2 regions of the Gordonia sesuvii genome follow, and region 2 is predicted to be linked to the other one. Evidence: predicted binding sites of a transcription regulator. Region 2 holds the regulator's gene; the other holds the start of a gene.
What was found. Region 2 encodes LexA, which represses DNA repair genes until DNA is damaged. Its sites were predicted from a motif close to CGAACANNTGTTCG; they were not measured.
Positions count from the first base shown of each region.

Region 1: a site for LexA is predicted at 1,121-1,134, ahead of VZC37_RS13575 (HNH endonuclease signature motif containing protein). Genes of this name have one in related genera too.

Region 1 covers NZ_JAZDUF010000003.1:606,033-609,694, forward strand. Annotated here, with positions in the region: gene rsgA (ribosome small subunit-dependent GTPase A) at 1-856, opposite strand, end outside; gene VZC37_RS13575 (HNH endonuclease signature motif containing protein) at 1,178-2,836, shown strand; gene VZC37_RS13580 (linear amide C-N hydrolase) at 2,917-3,662, shown strand, end outside.
Region 2 covers NZ_JAZDUF010000002.1:594,897-598,558, forward strand. Annotated here, with positions in the region: gene hrpA (ATP-dependent RNA helicase HrpA) at 1-69, shown strand, start outside; gene nrdR (transcriptional regulator NrdR) at 91-573, opposite strand; gene VZC37_RS09435 (LysM peptidoglycan-binding domain-containing protein) at 677-1,318, opposite strand; gene lexA (transcriptional repressor LexA) at 1,606-2,373, shown strand; gene ptsP (phosphoenolpyruvate--protein phosphotransferase) at 2,389-3,662, opposite strand, start outside.

The DNA.
Region 1 (3,662 bases), on a different contig from region 2:
CGGTGAAGCGGCAGTGCTCTGCCAGATCGGTGATCTCGGCGAAGGTCTGATCGAGACCGTCGTCGACATCGTGCAGTCCCACGCCACGCAACCCGGGAGTATCCAGCAGGACGCCACCGCCCGGTAGCGGCACCAGCTCGCGCCACGCGGTGGTGTGGCGACCCTTGCCGTCCGTGTCGCGAACAGTGTTGATCGCCAACAGATCCGAGCCGAGCAGGCAATTGCCGAGACTGGACTTCCCCGCACCCGACCGGCCGAGCAGGACGACGGTGCCCGTGATCGCGGCCCGGACATCGTCGATGCCCTCGCCCGTCGTGGCGCTGGTGACCAGCACGTTGACGCCCGGCGCGATGTCGGCGACCTCGGTCGCCTTCTGATGGGCATCGGGACACTGGTCTGCCTTGGTCAGGATCACCAGCGGCATGCCGCCGCTCTCCCACGCGAGGGCGAGAAGCCGTTCGATGCGAGATTGTTTGAGCGGGTCGGCGAGGGAGACGACGATCGCCACGATGTCGACGTTGGCGGCCAGCAACTGCCCGACGGAGGTGCCCGACACCCGGGCGCGGGTGACGGCGCTTCGTCGATCGAGGATTGCCGTGATGGTCGCCGCGGACTGCGCGGTGGGCGGTTGCAGTGCCGCCCAGTCGCCTGTGCACAGCACGTGCTGATCTCCGGTCGAATCGGGCGGCACGGTGGCCCGGATGAGGCCAGCTGCGGTGACGACGTCGCACTGGCCTCGTTCGGCCCGGACGACCCGCCCGGGGACGAGGCCCTGTGCTGCGTGTTCCGCGAAGTCGTTGTCGCGCTGCTCGTCCCAGCCGTAGTCGGCGAGCGTCAAAGAATGTTCAGAAGACAATGTAGAGACCCTTGTTGTGATGGGCCTCGGATCCGTGAATGGATCAGATCGAGGCCCGGTGAATGAGGATGGACCGTGCACCGCGCACAGCGGTGCTCGTCGGCACGGTCATCGGCTCATCACTCCAAGGGTCGTCTGCTGACCAGTTGTCAGCGCGTGAGCGACGCTAGTACCTCCGCGTTCCTCGACGCAAGGGGTTTTCCGGCGGACATTTCGCACTCCCGAGAATTGCCCCTTGCGGACATTCCGGACATGGGTTACTCTCGAACATACGTTCGGACTGCAATCGGGGGGTGCAGCAGGATGTCGGACAATGCCCAGGTGAGTGAAGAGCACGTCACCGAGGTGGAAGCGCTGTATCAGCAGCTGCATGCCGTCCTCGATCAGATCCGTGCAGTCGACACCACACCGACGTCTGCCGACGCCATCATGAAGGTCGCCGAAGAACACGAGCGCGCCTACCGGAGGATGAGCGGCATCGGACATCGCCGCGTTCTGGACGTGTCGGATCGTGGCCTGGTCGGCGAGCTCGGGTATCGCGGACTGCTCGATCTGATGTTGCATCGGCTGCGGATACCCGATGCGCGTCGCCGCATGACACACATGCGCTTCGTGGCCGAGATGTATTCGCTGCAAGGCGAACTCATGGAACCGCGTTATGCGCATCTCGCCGATGCGATCGCCGATGGTGATGCCGCCCCGGCGCATGTCGACGTCGTCATCGAGACGATCCGCAAGATCCCGTCATCCGTCCCCGCCGACGTCCAGGATGCGGCCGAGGCGTTGATGGCCGACTTCGCGCGCACGCTCACCCCGAAACAACTCACTGCCGCGGGCGTCCACCTCCTCGAGCGCATCGACCCCGACGGGTCACTCGTCGACGACGCCGACCGCAAGAAACGCCGACAGATGAGCCTCGGCAATCAGGACTCGCAGTCGATGAGTGAACTCGATGCCGTCCTCAGCCCCAAGGCCCGAGCGATGCTCGAAGTGCTGTTCGCGGCGTGGGCCGCACCGGGCATGAACAACCCCGACGACGAGAACTCGCCCAGCGGAGTCGAATCCGACGCCGACATCGAGAAACTGAAGGAAGCTGCGAAGCGCGACAGGCGAACGCCCGCGCAATGCCGCCACGACGCGTTCGAGGCGATGTTGAAGGCGGTCCTCGACGGCGGCGCACTCGGCAAGAGCCACCGCGGTCTGCCGCCGCACCTGGTGGTGAAGATCGACGAGTCCGAGCTCCGCAAGCGCGCGGGCGTCGGCACCACCGCGACGGGTTCGCACCTGCCGATCAAGGACGTGCTCGAGATCGCCGCCGAGGCGCAGTGGCATCTGGCGGTCTTCAAAGACCATACGGCACAACCGCTTTACCTGGGAACTTCCAAGCGACTCGCCAGTCGTGCGCAGCGGCTGGCGCTCTTCGCGCAGCCCGGCGGCAGTGGGTGTTCCACGCCCGGTTGTTCGCAACCGATCGCGCATGCGGAGATCCACCATGCGGAGAAGGACTGGGCAAAGGGCGGTCGCACCAACATCGACGAGACCGCGCCGGCGTGCCCTCGACACAACCGCATGGTCGGGCCCAAGCCCGGGCAATGGACGACACGCATCATCCGGGAAGGTCCGGACGCGGGTCGCGCGGGGTGGTCACTGAATCCGGTGAGTGGTCCGCCACCACCGCCGCGGGTGAACCGCATCCACGAGGTCGGCGAACTCTTCGAGCACTACCTGCGCGGAGGGTCGATCAGTGAAGCGCCGCGCCCGCCGGAGACACCGTCACCGGCTCGGCCGACCACGCCGCCGGCCGGCGGGGTTCGCCCGCGCCGACGGCAGCGAAAGAAGCGCACGCTGGTGCGCCGCATCGGGCGGGACCCGCTGGTCCGTCCCCGTCGTGGGCGGCCGGAGCCGATCGTGCGTCAGCTCAGCGACGAATCCGTGCCAACTAGTCGCCGCCGGCCAGACCTCGTACAGGATCAGCAATAGAGTTCCGCGTGGCCCGGGCCAATCCCCGTGGCGTAACCCGAACAGCGACAGCTGACACGCGAAGAAGTGGTGATCGAGCAATGTGCACCCGAGTGATCTGGCCCGACGCCGACGGCGCCGTACTGGTCGGCCGCAACATGGACTTCCACAAGGATCTGATGACCAACCTGTGGACGCAGCCTCGTGGCATCACCCGCGACGACGGTGTGAAGGGCAAGCTGAGCTGGACGTCCAAGTACGGCAGCGTCATCGCGGCGGCGTTCGACATCATCTCGGTCGACGGCATCAACGAGGCGGGCCTCGCCGGACATGTCCTGTGGCTCGCCGAGTCGGACTACGGCACGCCCGATGACAGCCGCCCGGCATTGAGCCAGGCCGTGTGGTTGCAGTACTTCCTCGACAACTTCGCCACGGTCGCCGAAGCGGTGGACTGGATCGTGGAGACCGACGTCCGGGTGGTGCAGATGCCCGATCCCACCGGCGGCAACCCGCCGACCATCCACCTTGCGCTCGACGACGCCGGCGGCGACTCCGCGATCATCGAGTACGTCGGCGGCGAACCGCAGGTGTACCACAGCCGCGACTACCACGTGATGACCAACTCCCCCACCTACGATCAGCAGATTCAGCTGCTCACCCGGTGGGAAGGACTCGGCGGCGACCAGCCGCTCCCCGGTGACACCGAGGCCGAGCACCGCTTCGCGCGCGCGGCCTACTATTCGCGGCGGCTGCCGCAACCGGCCACCCAGTCGGAGGCGGTCGCCAGCATGTTCAGCGTCATCCGCAACGCCGCACAGCCGTTCCGGCTGCCCGATGCCGGGAAACC
Region 2 (3,662 bases):
CAGCGCCTCGGCACCGCACGGCCGATCTCGGAGAAACGCGCCATCCGGGCACTGGACGCGTTCAGATGAGCCGCGCCGGCGGTCTCGTGACTATTCGGTCACCGAGGCCCGCGACGTCTTCTGGTGCGTGAGATCGCCTTGTAGATCATCGATCTCACGCTGGAAATCCTCGAGCGAGTCGAACGACCGGTACACCGACGCGAAACGGAGATAGGCGACCTCGTCGAGGTCCCGCAGTGGTCCGAGGATGGCGAGCCCCACCTCGTTGCTGGGGATCTCGGCAGATCCCGATGCCCGGACCGCGTCCTCGACCTGCTGCGCTAGCTGTGCGAGCGCATCCTCGGCGACGTCTCGGCCCTGACAGGCACGTCGGACACCGCGCATCACCTTCTCGCGACTGAACGGCTCGGTGACGCCGTTGCGCTTCACCACCGACAGCACCGCGCTCTCGACCGTCGAGAATCGGCGACCACAGCTCGCGCACGACCGGCGCCGTCGGATCGCCTGCCCCTCGTCGGCGACACGCGAGTCGATGACCTTGGTGTCTTCGTACCTGCAAAACGGGCAGCGCATGTCGTCCTCACGCACATCTCGGGACACACCGGCGCACCGGACACCCGCCGCGCCGTGCCGGTTCCCGGCCGGACCCTGTGCCATCGAGGATACCGTCCGGGTCTCAGCGGTACGCGGGGGCGATCAACGCCTGACCCACACGCAGGCCCGAACCCGGCAGATCGTTGCGCTCGACGATCTGCGCGATGACCGCATCCCGCGGCACACCCGGGGCGACCCGGTCCGCGATCGAACTCAGCGAATCGCCTTGCCGGACATGCACGACCTCGGTACCCACCGGGGCCGGCTCGACCGAGGCCGCGTAGTCGGACCCGACGATCGCAACGACCCACACCACCAGCGCGAGCGCGGCACCGACGAGGACGGAGGCGGCGGTGGCACGTCGGCGCGCGATGACGTTCCGGTCGACCACCGGTGCGTCACAACGGGTACCGGAGACATACGCCCCTGGACGCGCCGACTGACCGACGGGTCGCCGATCGGCCGGACGAACCGGCGCGTGAGCACCGCCACGCGGTGGTCGGGTCACCGGCGCCCCGACCCGGCCCGCACGGTGCGGGTTCCCGACGGACTGCCGACCGGACGGCCGGGCGGACTGAATCAGTTCTGTCGTGCTGATGGTCGGGGTGCTGATCGTCGCGGTGCTCATCGAACGTGTCCTCCTGATCGAGTGCGGATACGGATCGGGCCCCACCGGCTCACCGGGATCGACATCGTGATCGATCACGTGTTCGATGGAACGCATGTTCGAAACCTAACACGCCACTCCGACAAAGTCTCGACACACGTCGAACACATGTTTGAACAAGGTCGAATGTTCGATTACTGTCGGCGACAGGAACAAGACAGCAGCACACAGAAAACAGCGGGACACAGAACGGCAACCGGGTCTCGATCAGCGGGATCGAACAGTGCAATCGAACAGTGGCATCGAACGGGGGCATCGAACGGTGGCATCGAGGAGTTCGCCCCGAAGCGTCCGGAACCGCAGTGCCCGGCACCGCCGGGCACTCGACAGAAAGGACTACGCAGATGACTGACAGGGCCGGTGGAAACAGATCCGGAGGACGGCGCGGCGCCGCCCGCGGGATCGATCGACCCGACACGGCAACCGGAACGTCGGATTCCGACCCGGTTGCCGACCCCGCGGCCGCGGAAGCGAGCCTCACCCCGCGTCAGCGTGGGGTCCTGGAGTACATCCGGGCGTCGGTCCGCGAGCGCGGCTATCCGCCGAGCATCCGCGAGATCGGGGACGCCGTCGGTCTCACGTCGACGTCGTCGGTCGCACACCAGCTGCGCACCCTCGAACGCAAGGGTCTGCTCAAGCGCGATGCCAATCGCCCCCGCGCGGTCAACATCCAGGACGGCGACCAGCACGTCCCGCCGGGCGGCTCGTCTGCTGCGGCCGAGAACGATGATCTGCCCACTCCGACGTTCGTCCCGGTGCTGGGACGGATCGCGGCCGGCGGACCCATCCTCGCCGAAGAGGCCGTCGAAGACGTGTTCCCCCTCCCCCGCGAACTGGTCGGTGAGGGATCGCTGTTCCTGCTACGCGTCGTCGGCGAGTCGATGATCGACGCGGCGATCTGCGACGGGGACTGGGTGGTCGTCCGACAGCAGAGCGTTGCCGACAACGGCGACATCGTCGCCGCGATGATCGACGGCGAGGCGACGGTGAAGACGTTCAAGCGCAAGGACGGTCACGTCTGGCTCATGCCGCACAACGAACTCTTCGAACCCATCCCCGGCGACGATGCCGCGATCCTCGGCAAGGTCGTCACCGTGATGCGCCGCGTCTGAGGTCGCTCCGGGCGGTCAGCTCTCCAGGGCCGCGGTCGCTGCCGCCCGCGCGGCCGCCGGGTCCGATGTGGCCAGCGCCGCGTCGGCGGCGGCCCGGCACTGGTCCGTGGTGGTCTGCGCCAATCGTGCGCCGACTGCCGCCGCCGCTGCGGGCGCCGACGACAGCGACGTCACACCGAGTCCGACGAGGACACAAGCGAGTAGCGGATCGGCGGCCGCCTCGCCGCACACACCGACCGGCTTGTCGACCTCCTGGCCCGCTCGGGCCACCCGCGCGATGAGCGCGAGAACCGCCGGCTGCCACGGGTCGGTCAGCGCCGCGAGTTCCGCCGACATGCGATCCGCCGCCATCGTGTACTGCGTGAGGTCGTTGGTCCCGATCGAGACGAAATCCACTTCCGCGAGAATGGCTTCGGCGAGGATCGCCGCAGCGGGCACCTCCACCATCACCCCGGCGACCAGGCCGCGCTCCCGGACGGGCGCGGCGAACTCGGCGGCCTCCGCGGCGGAGGCGATCATCGGCGCCATGACCCACGGAATGGGCTCGCGGCCCTGCGCGGCCGCGGCGATCGCATCCAGCTGGGCCGTCCGGATGTCCGGATGCTCACCGGCGATCCGATTACCGCGGACGCCGAGCGCCGGGTTGGCCTCATCGAGTTGCGTGACGAACTTCAGCGGTTTGTCGGAGCCGGCGTCGAGCGTGCGGATGACGACCTTCTGCCCGGGAAACGCCTCGAGAACCTCACGGTAGAGACCGGTCTGCTCCTCCACCGACGGCGCATCCGAGCGATCCAGGAAGGCCAGCTCTGTCCGGAACAGACCGACGCCCTCGACCGGATACTTCATCGCCGTGCGCGCCGACGTTCCGTCGGCGACATTGGCGAGCACGCTGACATGCCGTCCGTCCGCGGTCTGCCCGGGCCCGGACCAACTCGCGACGAGTGCCGCCATCCGCCGACTCTCCTCGACCTGCGCGGTCGCCTCGGCGGCATCCGGCTCGACCTCGAGGGTCCCGGCCGTCCCGTCCACGAGCACGGGGGTTCCGGCAGGGACATCGGCCAGGCCCGACACCGCCACCACACAAGGGATGCCGAGCTGGCGGGCGATGATCGCCGTGTGACTGGTGGGCCCGCCCAGCCGGGTGACGAGCGCGGTGATCTTTGCCGGGTCCAGTCCCGCGGTGTCGGCCGGCGCGAGGTCGTCGGCGAGCAGGACCGACGGCTCGTCGGGTTCGGGGACGCCGGGCTCGGGGACGCCCAGCAGTTCGGCGACGACCCGGTCGCGGACGT